Alloyangia pacifica: one gene and its partner. The protein of the gene in region 1 interacts with the protein of each later gene in a pairwise test. Links are inferred from orthologs where the notes say so. Each region holds a gene or a part of one and is shown on either strand. Other genes may lie near its edges.

Region 1 (7,584 bases):
CTGCGCATTGTTGCGCAGCAGCTCGTCGGCGAGCGCCCGATAGGCCAGCGCGCCCTTGGAATTCGTGTCATAGGTCAGCACCGGGCAGGCATAGGACGGCGCCTCGCTGACCCTCACGTTGCGCGGGATCACCGTGTTGAACACCAGATCGCCGAGGTTGGCGCGCGCATCTTCCTCGACCATGCGCGACAGGTTGTTGCGCGCGTCGAACATGGTCAACACCACGCCCTCAATCCGCAGCTCGGGGTTGGCGCTTTGGCGCACTTCGCGGATCGTCAACATCAGCTGCGACAGACCCTCCAGCGCGAAAAACTCGCTCTGAAGCGGCACCAGGATCGAATGCGCGGCAACCATCGCGTTGACCGTCAGCAGGTTGAGCGACGGCGGGCAGTCGATCAGGATGAAGTCGAACCCGAACTGAGCCATCTCGGCCTGCCGCAGCGCGTCATGCAGCAGGAAGCTGCGCTTCTCGTTCGCCACCAGCTCGATATCGGCCGAGGCGAGGTCCACCGTCGCGGGGATCAGCCTCAGATTGGCGGTTTCGGTTTCGAGGATCATGTCCGACAGCGGCGCATCCTCGAGCAGAAGCTCGTAGGCGGTGTATTCCCGCGCCTCAGGCTCGATCCCAAGCCCCGTCGACGAGTTCCCCTGCGGGTCAAGATCGACGATCAACACTTTCAGACCGCGCTCTGCAAGCGCCGCGCCGAGGTTGATCGTGGTCGTGGTCTTGCCAACGCCCCCCTTCTGGTTGGCAATGGCAACGATCTTGGCCGCGCCGGGCCGGAAGGTATCAGACATGAGTCAGAGCTCCGATTTGCAAGACAACCGCGTGAGGATCCGTAAGACTAGTATGCCGTTCCAGATCAAACTGCCACATCTTGCGTGCCTCTGCGATTTCTTTTTCGGCTTGGGCCCCCTTGGGAAAGAGTGCGCTGCCAGTCTTGCACATATGGCGGTCGGCAAAGCCAAGAAGTTTGTCGAGCGAAGCCAGCGCGCGGGCGCTCAGCAGATCCGCGCCAAGCGGAGCAATTTCGTCGATTCTGCGGGCCTCGACGGTGGCCTCGACTCCCGTTTCGCGAAGAACGGTGCGCAGGAAAGCGCATTTCCTCTGATCGCTCTCGACCAGTGTCACCGTCATTCCAGGTGCGAACTCATCGCGGAGGATGGCGATGACCAGTCCAGGAAAGCCGCCACCAGCGCCCAAGTCCGCCCAGTGCTGGGGATATTCCTGTGGAATACCCCAGATTTGCGCGGAATCCACGATGTGCCGCGTCCAGGCTTCCGCCAAGGTTGACGGCGAGACGAGGTTGATCTTGGGGTTCCACTTCTTCAGAAGATCCGTGTAGTGGTCGAGGCGGTCCCATGTTTCACGTGAAACACTGAGCCCGCCCCCAAGGTCCAATTCCCTCATGCGCTACGCGCCTTGTCGTTCCGACGCAACCGGATGAGCAGGAGCGAGAGGGCTGCAGGTGTCATCCCGTCAACTTTCGCCGCTTGCGCCAGGGTGGAGGGCTTCGCGCGCGCCAGCTTCTGTTTCAGCTCGGTCGAAAGGCCTTCGATGGTCGAAAAATCGAAGTCCGTCGGGACCTGGTAGGTCTCATCCCGTTTCAACGCTTCCACATCGCGCTTTTGCCGGTCAATGTAGTTGGCGTAGAGGGCATCCTTTGCAAGCTGCTCGCCGATTTCTCCATTTATCGCCGATAGATCCGGCACATGCGCGCGCAGGAACTCCATCGAAATATCCGGGTACGAGAGGAGCTGGAACAAGCTGCGTCGCGCGCCGTCTGCATTCATCTTAAGCCCCAGATCAGCCAACTCACGCGGGGTCATGGTGATTTCAGTCAGCAGCCCCCTACCCTCTTCGAGCTTTTCAGCCTTCTCCAGGAAAGCCACCTTGCGCTCTTGCGAGACACAACCAAGCTGCATCGCCATGGGCGTCAGACGTTGGTCGGCATTGTCCGCGCGGAGCGAGAGGCGGAACTCTGCCCGCGATGTGAACATGCGATAGGGCTCCGTCACCCCGCGAGACGTGAGATCGTCAATCATCACGCCGATGTAGCTTTCGGCGCGACTGAAGGTGATTTCGTCCCGACCAAGGCTCTGCGCAGCCGCGTTCAGGCCCGCAACCAATCCCTGGGCTGCGGCCTCCTCGTAGCCCGTGGTGCCGTTGATCTGCCCTGCGAGGTAGAGCCCCGAGCAGGATTTGACCGAAAGCCGCAGATCAAGCGCCCGGGGATCGACGAAATCATACTCGATGGCGTATCCAGGCTGAAGGATCCTTGCCTCTTCGAGACCGACGATGGAGTGGACATAGGCCTCCTGAACGTCTTCAGGCAGCGACGTCGAGATCCCGTTTGGATAGACCGTGTGGTCGTCAAGTCCCTCTGGTTCAAGGAAAATCTGATGAGATTCCTTATCCGCGAAGCGCACGATCTTATCCTCGATCGACGGGCAGTAGCGCGGGCCAATCCCTTCGATATGGCCACCATACATGGCGGACCGCGAAAGATTGTCACGGATCAGCTCGTGCGTGCGCGCGTTTGTATGGGTGATCCCGCAGGATATTTGCCGCACGAAGGGCGTCTTCGACAGAAACGAGAACATCGCCGGATCATCGTCACCGGGCTGGCTGTCGAGACGATCCCAATCGATCGTTCGGCCGTCGAGACGCGGCGGTGTTCCAGTCTTCAGACGACCCAGCGGCAACGCCATTTCATCTAGACGCTCAGCCAATTTTACGGCCGGCTTGTCGCCCATGCGGCCGCCGGGACGCTTCTGATCGCCAATGTGGATAACACCGCGCAGAAACGTGCCCGTGGTCAGCACCACGGCGCCGGATTTGAGCTCGGATCCGTCCGCAAGGGCGACGCCTTGAACGAGATCCCCCGTCTTCAGCAGATCCGTGACCTCCCCTTCCACAATGGAAAGGTTCGGTGCGGCTTCCATCTCGCGCAGCATGGCGTCGCGGTAGAGCTTCCTGTCGGCCTGGGTACGCGGCCCCTGGACCGCCGGGCCTTTGCGGCGGTTCAAAAGACGGAACTGGATGCCAGCTCGGTCAGCGACGCGGCCCATCACGCCATCCATGGCGTCGATTTCGCGCACCAAATGGCCTTTTCCGAGGCCGCCGATGGCCGGATTGCACGACATGACCCCAATCCCGCCTCGGGTCAGGGTGACAAGCGCCGTCTTTGCGCCCATTCGCGCCGAAGCCGCGGCGGCCTCGGTGCCTGCATGTCCGCCGCCAACGACGACGACGTCGAAATCGAGTTGTTTCACGTGAAACACTCCTTACTTACCCAGGCAGAAGCTCGAGAAGATCTTGTCCAGCAGATTTTCCACATCGACGCGGCCGATCAAGGCCTCGAGGCGTCGAATCGCGACCCGGACTTCCTCTGCAGCGATATCGTACCGCTCGGGTCCGAAATCAAGCAATTCCAGCGCGGTTTTGAGCGCATCGGCACCTTCTTGGAAGGCAATTCGATGTCGCTCCCGCGTCGCGAGGCCGCTGGATTGAACGCGCTCGGAAAGCGTGGCGCCAATCTCGGAAATCAGCGCCTCGATCCCCTGCCCGGTGGCCGCGGAAATCGCCTGCGCGTCGCCGGACAGATCTCCCTTGGAGCGGCGGACGATGTCGGCCTTGCGCGGAACGACGTCCAGCATCTCGTCGGCCTCCAAAAGGAAGACCCGCAGATCCGCCAGTTCGGCGCGATCGCGGGCGCGCTGAATGCCGATTTTCTCGACCGGATCTGCCGCCTCGCGCAACCCCGCCGTATCAAGGAGCGTCACCGGGAGGCCGGCAATTTCCATGCGGACTTCGATGACATCACGGGTCGTGCCCGCATGTTCCGAGGTTATCGCAGCGTCACGTCCCGCCAAGGCATTGAGAAGAGTTGATTTTCCGACATTCGGTCGCCCAATGATCGCGACCTCGAAGCCGGATCTGATACGTTCCGCAGCGTCAACGCCCGCGAGCCCACGCTCGAGTTCGCCTTTCACCTTGATCAGCGCCGAGCGCACATCGTCGCTGACGTCGACCGGCACCTCTTCATCGGCGAAATCTATCGTCACCTCGAGCAGAGAGGCCGCGAAGATCAGTTCCTCGCGCCAGAACTCGACCTTCTGGCCGAGGGCACCGGCGAAAATGGTCATCGCCTGGGTCCGCTGGCTTTCTGTTTCGGCCTCAATTAGATCCGCCAGCGCCTCGACCTGGGTCAGATCCAACCGGTCGTGTTCCAGCGCCCGGCGCGTGAATTCGCCCGGTTCAGCCTGGCGAACCCCCTCTATGGCGGCAAGTTCACGAAGAACCGCTCGCAGGATGGCGATGCTGCCGTGCAGGTGAAACTCGACGACCTGCTCGCCGGTGAAACTCTTGCCTGCCTCGAAGGTCAGCACCAGCGCTTCGTCGAGCACTTGCCCTGCCCCGTCGGTCAGCTTGCGCAGCGCGCTGCGGCGCGGCGCTGGCACATCGCCGCAAAGACGAGAACAGGCGTCCCATGCCGAGGGTCCGGAAACCCTCACCACGGAAACGCCTGCTTTGCCGACCGCGCTGGCAAGTGCGAAGATCGTATCCATCCCCGCCTCCTTTGCGGTTTATGTTTAGCTGTTCATCGAGTCGAAGAACTCGCCGTTGGTCTTCGTCTGCTTGAGCTTGGAGAGCAGGAATTCGACGGCGTCGGTCGTCCCCATCGGGTTGAGGATCCGGCGCAGCACGAAGGTCTTCTGCAGGTCGACCTTGTCTGTGAGCAGGTCCTCTTTCCGGGTGCCCGACTTGAGAATGTCGATCGCCGGGAAGACGCGTTTGTCGGCGACCTTGCGGTCGAGCACGATCTCCGAGTTGCCGGTGCCCTTGAACTCTTCGAAGATCACCTCGTCCATGCGCGAGCCGGTGTCGATCAGCGCGGTCGCGATGATGGTGAGCGAGCCACCCTCTTCGATGTTCCGCGCGGCACCAAAGAAACGCTTCGGACGCTGCAGCGCGTTCGCATCGACACCGCCGGTCAGGACTTTGCCCGACGACGGCACGACGGTGTTGAACGCCCTACCAAGTCTTGTGATCGAGTCGAGAAGAATCACAACATCTCGTTTATGTTCGACGAGTCGCTTGGCTTTCTCGATAACCATCTCCGAGACGGCCACGTGACGGGTCGCCGGTTCGTCGAAGGTCGAGGAGACGACCTCGCCTTTCACCGAGCGCTGCATGTCGGTGACTTCCTCGGGGCGTTCGTCGATCAGCAGAACGATCAGATAGCACTCGGGGTGGTTCTTCTCGATCGAGTTGGCGATGTTCTGCAGCAGCACCGTCTTACCGGTCCGCGGCGGCGCCACGATGAGCGAACGCTGACCCTTGCCGATGGGCGCGACCAGATCGATGATCCGGGCCGACTTGTCCTTGATCGTCGGATCCTCGACTTCCATTTTCAGGCGCTCGTCGGGATAGAGCGGCGTCAGGTTGTCGAAGGCGATCTTGTGACGGGCGCGGTCCGGATCCTCGAAGTTGATCGCCGAGACGTCGACCAGCGCGAAGTAGCGCTCTTCGTTGTCGGGCGCACGGATCTCGCCTTCGATGGTGTCGCCGGTGCGCAGCGAGTATTTCCGGATCATGTCTGGCGAGACATAGATGTCATCGGGGCCCGGCAGGTAGTTCGCCTCGGGCGAACGCAGGAAGCCGAAGCCATCCTGCAGCACTTCGAGAACGCCATCTCCGAAGATGGTCCAGCCTTCGTCTGCGCGCTCGCGCAGGATCTGGAACATCATCTCGCCCTTGCGCATCGTCGATGCGTTTTCGATCTCGAGCTCCTCGGCCATCGCCAGGAGATCCTTCGGGCTCTGCGCCTTGAGATCGGACAGGTTCAGACGCTCGACGATATCGGCATCAGTCATGAATTCCTCCGGGCCGCGATCGGCCGTCGTTTCGCAGCTATCTGCGTGTGTCTTTTGGGAAGGTCCCACCAGAACAGGTGTTGAGAAGATGCCTATCCCCTCCCCCGGTCGAAGTCAATTCCCGGAGCGGTTCGGTGCCAGCCCGCCTAGATTTCAAAAAATTAAATAAAGAAAAGAAGAGATGATTTTGATTATAGGTAACCCGACTCCGGTGGATCAAATGTTTCACGGAGCTCTGTCCACGGCGGATCCTTCTGTGGATAGATCTGCGGAGATCTGTCGGATCTGCTTTGGGTGAAACTATGTTTGGATCATATAAATAAGCCCTTATAACGCGTGATACCCCATTGTGGACAGATCTTGGAGAGATCCGGTCGGATCCGGTTCTCCACAGCGCGGAGTTATCCAAGCCCACAGACTCAGGAATCACCGCGACTCGACGTGAGCCTGAAGAGATCTCCCCAGCCTTGAAACCGGGGGCGATTTTCCCCAGAAGCTTCCCCTGACAAAGGCCCAAGTCTGCGAACAGGTTTATCCCCATGAGTCTTCCGCTCGTCCTCGCCTCCGGCTCCCAGATCCGCGCCGAAATGCTGCGCTCCGCCGGCGTTCCTTTCGGAATCGAAGTGGCGCGCGTCGATGAATCCTCGATTCGCGATTCGCTTCTGGCGGAGGGCGCCGCGCCGCGCGACGTGGCGGACGCGCTGGCCGAGTATAAGGCGCGCAAGGTGTCGGCCCGCGTCCCCGGCGCGCTGGTGCTTGGCTGCGACCAGGTGCTGAGCTGCAACGGCAAGCTCTATTCCAAGCCCGAAAGCCCCGAAGAGGCCCGTGCCCAGCTCCTGGAGCTTCGCGACCAGCGGCTGCAGCTTCTGTCGGCGGCGGTCATCTACGAGGCTGGCGAGCCGGTCTGGCGCCACGTCGGCGTTGCACGTCTCAAGATGCGGGCTTTCTCGGAAGCCTATCTTGATGACTATATAGAGAGAAACTGGGAGAGCCTGCGCACGTCCGTGGGTGGTTTCAAGCTGGAGGAGGAAGGCGTGCGACTGTTTGCGAGTATCGAGGGAAGCCATTTCACCATTCTGGGGCTGCCGCTGCTGGAGCTTCTGGGCTTTCTGGAAGTGCGCGGGGTGATTGCCGGATGAGCGGCGAGCGGATCCCTCTTGCGGGTGTCATTGGCTCACCCATCGCGCATTCCCGTTCTCCTCGGCTGCACGGGCACTGGCTGAAAAGCTACGGGCTTTCCGGGCACTACATCCCGATGGACGTGCCGGCAGCGAAGCTGGAAGAAACGCTGCGCCTGCTGCCCGAGATCGGCTTTGTGGGTGTGAACATCACCATTCCGCACAAGGAGCGGGTGATGGAGATCGCCGACATGGTCTCGGACCGGGCGACGCTTATCGGTGCGGCGAACACGCTGACCTTTCGCGAGGGCGGCAAGATCTACGCCGACAACACCGATGGCTACGGCTTTCTCGAGAACCTCAAGCAGGGCGCGCCCGACTGGCGCGCCACTGCCGGCCCGGCGGTGGTGCTGGGCGCAGGCGGTGCCTCGCGCGCGGTGATCACCGCGCTGCTCGAGGCCGGGGTGCCGGAAATCTATCTCAGCAACCGTACGCGGCTGCGCGCCGAGAAGCTGCGCGAGGACTTTGGTCAGCGCATCCATGTCATCGACTGGGTGCATGCGGGCAACGTGCTGGAAGAGGCGAA
Region 2 (7,401 bases), 310 kb from region 1 along the record:
GATCACGTCGAATTCGGTTTTTTCTTCCTCAGCTGCTGCGTCGCCGCCAGCTGCCGGACCAGCAACCATCACTGCGCCGCCAGCTGCGGGCTCGATGCCGTACTCGTCCTTGAGGATGGTTTTCAGTTCTTGTGCTTCGAGCAGCGTCAGACCAACGATTTGCTCAGCAAGTGCTTTCAGATCAGCCATTTTACGTATTCCGTTTAGCTAGATGTGTTCCAACGTGTAGGTCTTCAACCCCACGAAGATCTGTTGGGTGCCGTTACGCAGCTTTCTCTTCGATGGTCGAGAGAATCGATGCGATGTTCGATGCAGGTGCGCCAATCGCGCCGGCGATGTTCGAAGCGGGTGCGCCGATGCAGCCGACGATGGAGGCAATGAGCTCCTCGCGCGACGGCATTTTCGACACGGCCTCGACACCGGCCCGGTCCAGAGCCGTTCCAGACATTGCACCGCCGAGGATCTCGAACTTCGAGTTTGCCTTAGCGAAGTCCTCGACCACCTTGGCAGCTGCCACGGGGTCTTCGGAGTAGGTCAGAACGGTCATGCCCTCGAGGTAGTCGGCGATGCTCTCGCAGCCGGTACCCTTCAGAGCGATCTTGGCGAGCCTGTTCTTGGCGACGCGAACCGACGTGTCTGCCGCGCGGGCGCGGGCACGAAGATCCGTCATCTCGGCAACCGTGAGACCTTCGTAGCGGCTAACCACCACGACGCCAGAGCTTTCAAAGATCTGGCCGAGTTCCTCGACCACTTTCTCTTTCTGGGCTCTATCCACAGTTTCACTCCAAGTTATGGAGGGGATTCGACCCCTCCGGCTCGTTCTGCCGGGTCTCCCCGGCCTCAAGGTCCGATCGGGTCGTCACATCGCGCCACCGGAGCACATCGGCCCGGAACGTTATGTCTCTTCCCGTCTCAGGCAGGATTTAAGGATATTCGATCCACGGACCGATCACCCACCCACCGTCTCGGACGAAATCGAGGGCCGCGACGAATCGTGCGCTGCCCTCGTCTGCTCCGCTTAAAGGGTTTTGTGTCCCTTGCCAAGGGCAGAAGCACCCCGTTGCGGAGGCGCGCATCCTACCACCGGTTCGCAAAGATGCAATGCACCAGCGAACCGCTCGAAGGCTTGACCGTCCGCTTGACGTCCCTTAAGTGCATCCGAGCCGAAAAACGTCAGGCCGGTTGGTCAGCCCGGCCCCCGCTTCCCGCGGGAGTTAGTCGTTCCACAAACCCGCGGCGCCCTGCTCATACGGGGCGCGTGGAGTGTTCCGAACGGATCGGCCCTCGGACGCGCCCTGCCCTTCGCATGTCGCCACAGGAAACCCGATGACCACACCCCGTTCCACCCTCATACTCGCGCAGCTGTTCATCTCGGGCAGCATGTCCTTTCTGATGACCCTGATCTTCAGCGCCATCCCGCTGCGGTTCACGTCCAGCTGGATGTCGGTCTGGATGCATTACTGGCTTGCCGCCTGGCCGGCGGCCTTCGCGTTGTCGCTGATCGTCGGGCCGCTCTGCTTCAAGGCATCCTTACTGGTGCTGCGCACCGCGGCGCTCCTGCGCTGAGCCGTCTCCGAAATGCAAAAGGCCCCGCCGTTTTCGGCGGGGCCTTCGCGATCAGATCGGGTCAGATCACTCGACGTTGGCCGAGGTCACGTCCACCGATACGCCCGGACCCATGGTGGAGCTGAGCGAGATCTTCTTCACGTAGGTGCCTTTTGCACCGGTCGGCTTCGCCTTGGCGACAGCATTGACGAAGGCGCGCACGTTCTCGACCAGCTTGGCATCGTCGAACGACGCCTTGCCAACGCCCGCGTGGATCACGCCGGCTTTTTCGACCTTGAACTGAACCTGGCCACCCTTGGCGTCCTTGACGGCCTGGGCAACATCCATGGTCACGGTACCGACCTTGGGGTTCGGCATCAGGTTGCGCGGGCCAAGCACCTTACCCAGACGGCCGACGATCGGCATCATGTCCGGGGTCGCGATGCAGCGGTCGAAGTCGATGGTGCCACCTTGGATGGTTTCCATCAGGTCTTCTGCGCCAACGATGTCCGCGCCGGCGGCCTGGGCTTCGTCAGCCTTGGCGCCACGGGCGAAGACGGCCACGCGCACGGTCTTGCCGGTGCCGTTCGGCAGGCCGACAACGCCGCGGACCATCTGGTCAGCGTGGCGCGGGTCGACGCCGAGGTTCATCGCGATCTCGACGGTCTCGTCGAACTTGGCCGAGGCGTTTGCCTTGATCAGAGCGACTGCGTCTTCGACGCTCAGCTCTTCCTTGCCAGCAAAGGCTTCACGGGCGGCGCGGGTGCGTTTTCCGAGTTTAGCCATCTTATTTCACCTCGATGCCCATGGACTTGGCCGAGCCAAGGATGATCTGCATTGCCTGTTCGACGTCGTTTGCCGACAGGTCCTTCATCTTCGCTTCCGCGATCTCACGGACCTGGGCGACGGTGACGGTGGCAATGGTCTCACGGCCGGGCTTCTCTGCGCCGCGCGGACGGTTGCGCTTGCCGACAGGCTTCAGGCCGGCTGCCTTCTTCAAGTAGTAAGACGCGGGGGGCGTCTTGATGTCCATGGTGAAGGACTTGTCCTGATAGTACGTGATCACGGTCGGGCAGGGTGCACCAACTTCCATGTCCTGCGTCTTGGCGTTGAACGCCTTGCAGAATTCCATGATGTTGATGCCGCGCTGACCCAGCGCGGGGCCGACGGGCGGCGAGGGGTTGGCTTTGCCTGCAGGGATCTGCAGCTTCATCTTGCCAGCGAGTTTCTTGGCCATGTGGCCTCTCCTTTATCCAAATCCCCACGAACGCGTTCGCGAGGGGGTGCTTGGTGTGGTCTGGTCCGGACAGCGCGCTGCCCTCGCCTCCCACCTGAAAGGCGGGGCAAGCCCCGCCGAGACGCTCAGCCCTGCTTCGAGACCTGAGTGAATTCCAGTTCGACCGGGGTCTCCCGGCCGAAGATCGACACCGAGACGCGCAGGCGCTGGTTGTCGTCGTCGACGCCCTCGACCATACCGTCGAAGCCCTCGAAGGGGCCGTCGTTGACCTTGACGCGCTCGCCCACCTCGAAGTGGATGAGGGTGCGCGGGGCTTCCTCGCCTTCCTGCACCCGGCCGAGGATCGCCTGAACTTCGGCGTCACGCATCGGCATCGGGCGGCCCTGCGGGCCAAGGAAACCGGTCACCCGGTTGATCGAGTTGACCAGGTGATACCCCCGGTCAGACATTTCCATGTGCACCAGCACGTAGCCGGGCATGAAACGGCGCTCGGTCGTAACCTTCTTGCCGCGGCGGATCTCGATGACCTCCTCGGTCGGCACGAGAACTTCGTCGATCTGGTCCTCAAGCGCCTGTTCGGCCACCGCCTGCCGGATCTGTTCCGCGATCTTCTTCTCGAAGTTCGACAGAACGCTCACCGAATACCACCGCTTCGCCATCTGGCCCCTCTTCGTTACCTTGACCGCCCGAAGGGGCCGTCCGTTCAGATGCGCGCCGTTCCGGCGTGCCATTTCGGGGCGCCGATGCGTCCCGCCCCAAAAGAAAACCGGCGTGCAACCGAATCGCTGCACGCCCGCTTTGGGAAGTGGTCTGTGCAGTACCCCCGCTGCGTCCCGAATTCAAGGGCCGGCCCGGAATGTCTCCGTTTGGGCACCGCGGCGCGGCGGAACCCTCTCTTCTAGGCGGAAATTTCTATGGGATGTCCGACAGCGGCGGACAGGGGCGGCGCCCAAAAGCCGGGCGCGCCCTGCGCGCCCGCGCGATGCTCAGCCGAAGAAGGAGAGCAGGCCCTGCAGGCCGGTGCGGATCAGGATGTCGACGAGCGCGAAGAAGATCGCCGTAAGCGTCGCCATCACGAAAACGGTGACCGTGGTCAGGATCACTTCGCGACGGGTCGGCCAGGCGATCTTGCCGATCTCGGACCGCGTCTGCTGAATGAACTGGAGCGGGTTGGTCATGCAGGTCTGCCTTGCGGGAAATCCTCGGTTGGCGGGTCGTATAAGCCCTGCCGCGCGCCGATACAAGCGGAGTCCGCCAGTCTCCGCATCTCGGTGATCACGCAACCGGTGACGCGCAAAACGATTTTCTGATCCATCGTCGTCGCAACGTTACGGAACCCCCGTCGCCCTGGCACGTTTGCGCGCGTCTGAGCCCGGCAACGCGGGCCGCAAGGGCGGAGCGCGCGGCCACACGGAAAATTGCGCCGCCTTCTTTCGGGAACGGTCTGCAAAGCCATTGAGTTGGGTGCCCAGAAACAACGTGCAGCTGCACCGCTCGCACGGCGACCACAAACACCTTTACGGAGGACTTTCCATGAAACGCTTTCTTGCCATGACCGCCCTGACCTCGGTTCTTGCCACCGGCGCACTTGCCGCGACCGAAGAGCAGGCAAATCTGATCAACACCTATGCGCCCGACGTCGACGTAATGACGCTCACTGACACCCAGGTCATCGAGGCCATGGCGATCGCCAACAGCGGTGGGTCGGACAACCAGAAGCGCGAAGGCATTGAGACCATTGCCATGCGCGAGTCGGCCCCGATGACCTTCTCCGCCGAGCAGATGGCCCAGATCGAGGAATACCTGCCGGCGGAACAGGTGATGATGATGACCGGTGACCAGCGCGGCGATGCGCTCGCAATCATCAGCGGCGCAAGCACGGATGAAGACATCCGCGCAAAACTCGCGGCTCTCGGTGACGACATCACCCCTGCCCTCACCCCCGCAGAAATCTCCCGCGTCGAGACGCTTGCTCCCGAGGCAGACCTCACCGTCCTGACCCCGGAGCAGGTCGCCAAGATCCGCGCGCTGATCTACACCGACGACAGCGATGGCCAGCTGAAGGGCCGTCTGCTCGACGTCGTGTCCTAAGCCACCGTCTCCAGCGCCTGGTGCAAAAGCGTGCCGGGCTCTGAATTCCTTTGGATTGGCCGCCCTGCAGACGCGGGGCGGCCAATTATCATGATGGGAAGCGCCTTCTTTCGGTGGACATGCTGCGGATTGTCAGTAGGCCCGACGCTCACTAGGGTAAACCTCGGCATTCCCGAGGAGCACATCCAATGCGCGAGCGGAGCTTCGGAAAAACGATCAAGACGTTGCTTCTGGCGCTGCTGAATGCCACGCTGCTTCTCGTCGCCCTCTGCCTCTTCCTCGCGCTGCAGCTCGGCAATCGCATCGAGGACATCACCAGCAGCTTTGCCGAGAATCTCGTCACGATAGACCCGTTGCGCCAGGAGCTTGGCGCGATCACCTCTGAGGTGGTCGGCTTGCGGGGTGATCTCGCTGCACTGCGCGCGGGCAGCGGCGCGATGGGCACCGAGGCTGCCCAAAACATCTCCGCCCGGCCCGACCTTCTGGAGATCCGGATCGACGAGGCAGCGCAGCGCGCCGATGGCCTGCTGAACAGCCCCGAACGGCTGGTTGATCGCGCCGTCGACCGGGCGGCGGACCAGCTCAGGCAGGGCCTGGGCCCGCTCCGCGGCTGCGCCCCTACCGCCGAGACCTCCCTTCTCGCGCCGGGATTGGGCGCTCCGCCGGCAACACCGGCACGCCCAGTCCAAGGCCAAGGCCAAGGCGGTTGAGATGCCCGGACCCTTTACGCTTGAACGCAAAAAGCGCCCCTTGGGGCGCTGAGCGTGGTGTTTTTTTGGTGGTGTTGGTTGCGGGAGCAGGATTTGAACCTGCGACCTTCAGGTTATGAGCCTGACGAGCTACCGGGCTGCTCCATCCCGCGACAGGATGAGATCGTTTAGGAGAGATACTGTGGGTTTTACTAGGTTTGGCGGTGACCTACTCTCCCACGTCTTGAGACGCAGTACCATTGGCGCGGCAGCACTTAACGGCCGGGTTCGGAATGGAGCCGGGTGTTTTGCTTGCGCTATGACCACCAAACCGAGAAAAACCCACGTTGTCGCGCTGTTTTGAGCGCGACGTGGACCAAGTCAGGTATTTTGTAGGGGTTGTATGCTTCGTCTGATCTGGAACAGCCTTGCTGTTCCTGGATCGGATCAAGCCTATCGGGCCATTAGTACCGGTCAGCTGAACGCATTGCTGCGCTTACACCTCCGGCCTATCGACGTGGTGGTCTTCCACGGCCCTCAGGGATACCTTGTTTTGAGGGGGGCTTCCCGCTTAGATGCCTTCAGCGGTTATCCTGTCCGATCATAGCTACCCAGCACTGCCGTTGGCACGACAACTGGTCCACCAGTGGATCGTTCACCCCGGTCCTCTCGTACTAGGGGCAACTCCTCTCAAGTATCCTACACCCACGGCAGATAGGGACCGAACTGTCTCACGACGTTCTAAACCCAGCTCACGTACCTCTTTAAATGGCGAACAGCCATACCCTTGGGACCTGCTCCAGCCCCAGGATGAGATGAGCCGACATCGAGGTGCCAAACACTGCCGTCGATATGGACTCTTGGGCAGTATCAGCCTGTTATCCCCGGCGTACCTTTTATCCGTTGAGCGATGGCCCTCCCACTTGGGACCACCGGATCACTATGGCCGTCTTTCGACTCTGCTCGACTTGTCAGTCTTGCAGTCAGGCTGGCTTCTGCCATTGCACTCAACGAGCGATTTCCGACCGCTCTGAGCCAACCTTCGCGCGCCTCCGTTACGCTTTAGGAGGCGACCGCCCCAGTCAAACTACCCGCCACACAGGGTCCCGGAACCCGATAAGGGATCGCGGTTAGACATCAAGCAATGCAAGGGTGGTATCTCAAGGGAGGCTCCACAGACACTGGCGTGTCTGCTTCGAAGCCTACCACCTATCCTGCACATGCATGGCCTGATGCCAGTGTGAAGCTGTAGTAAAGGTGCACGGGGTCTTTCCGTCTAACCGCGGGAAGCCTGCATCTTGACAGGCAATTCAATTTCGCTGAGTCGATGTTGGAGACAGCGGGGAAGTCGTTACGCCATTCGTGCAGGTCGGAACTTACCCGACAAGGAATTTCGCTACCTTAGGACCGTTATAGTTACGGCCGCCGTTTACCTGGGCTTCAATTCAGAGCTCTCACCCCTCCTTTTAACCTTCAGGCACCGGGCAGGCGTCAGACCCTATACGTCGTCTTGCGACTTCGCAGAGCCCTGTGTTTTTAGTAAACAGTCGCCACCCCCTGGTTTGTGCCCCCAGCCAAAACTTGCGTTGAAACTGGGCCTCCTTCTCGCGAACTTACGGAGGTATTTTGCCGAGTTCCTTCAACATCGTTCTCTCAAGCGCCTTGGTATTCTCTACCAGTCCACCTGTGTCGGTTTAGGGTACGGTCTCAAAGTGGGGCTATTTCCAGGAACCGCTCAGCAGCCCTTCCAATCCGATAAGGAAGAACGACCTTTGCGATCCGTCACCACCACATGGCCCAGGAATATTGACCTGGTTCCCATCGACTACGCCTTTCGGC

Evidence for each region.
Region 2: the proteins of rho (region 1) and nusG interact in binary tests that used the Escherichia coli proteins (3 or more experiments, as listed by UniProt). The link is inferred for Alloyangia pacifica from one-to-one orthologs.

Annotation. Positions count from the first base shown.
Region 1 is NZ_CP022189.1:137,628-145,211, forward strand. The notes cover bases 3,739-6,654. They hold rho (transcription termination factor Rho), read right to left. Parts: upstream 5,881-6,654; coding sequence 4,597-5,880; downstream 3,739-4,596. Other genes in these bases: mnmE (tRNA uridine-5-carboxymethylaminomethyl(34) synthesis GTPase MnmE), read right to left, coding at 3,739-4,572; CEW88_RS00610 (Maf family protein), read left to right, coding at 6,420-6,654. Outside these bases: CEW88_RS00585 (ParA family protein), read right to left, coding at 1-798; 16S rRNA (guanine(527)-N(7))-methyltransferase RsmG, read right to left, coding at 791-1,411; tRNA uridine-5-carboxymethylaminomethyl(34) synthesis enzyme MnmG, read right to left, coding at 1,408-3,285; more of mnmE, read right to left, coding at 3,289-3,738; more of CEW88_RS00610, read left to right, coding at 6,655-7,019; CEW88_RS00615 (shikimate dehydrogenase), read left to right, coding at 7,016-7,584. UniProt on the Escherichia coli protein: Facilitates transcription termination by a mechanism that involves Rho binding to the nascent RNA, activation of Rho's RNA-dependent ATPase activity, and release of the mRNA from the DNA template.
Region 2 is NZ_CP022189.1:451,377-458,777, reverse strand. Bases 1,675-4,407 are described here. They hold nusG (transcription termination/antitermination protein NusG), read right to left. Parts: upstream 3,442-4,407; coding sequence 2,908-3,441; downstream 1,675-2,907. Other genes in these bases: CEW88_RS02175 (hypothetical protein), read left to right, coding at 4,316-4,407; secE (preprotein translocase subunit SecE), read right to left, coding at 3,769-3,960; rplK (50S ribosomal protein L11), read right to left, coding at 2,333-2,782; rplA (50S ribosomal protein L1), read right to left, coding at 1,675-2,331. In the rest of the region: rplL (50S ribosomal protein L7/L12), read right to left, coding at 1-189; rplJ (50S ribosomal protein L10), read right to left, coding at 263-775; CEW88_RS02200 (DUF2798 domain-containing protein), read left to right, coding at 1,327-1,566; more of rplA, read right to left, coding at 1,633-1,674; more of CEW88_RS02175, read left to right, coding at 4,408-4,873; CEW88_RS02170 (hypothetical protein), read left to right, coding at 5,062-5,583. UniProt on the Escherichia coli protein: Part of the processive rRNA transcription and antitermination complex (rrnTAC). The complex forms an RNA-chaperone ring around the RNA exit tunnel of RNA polymerase (RNAP).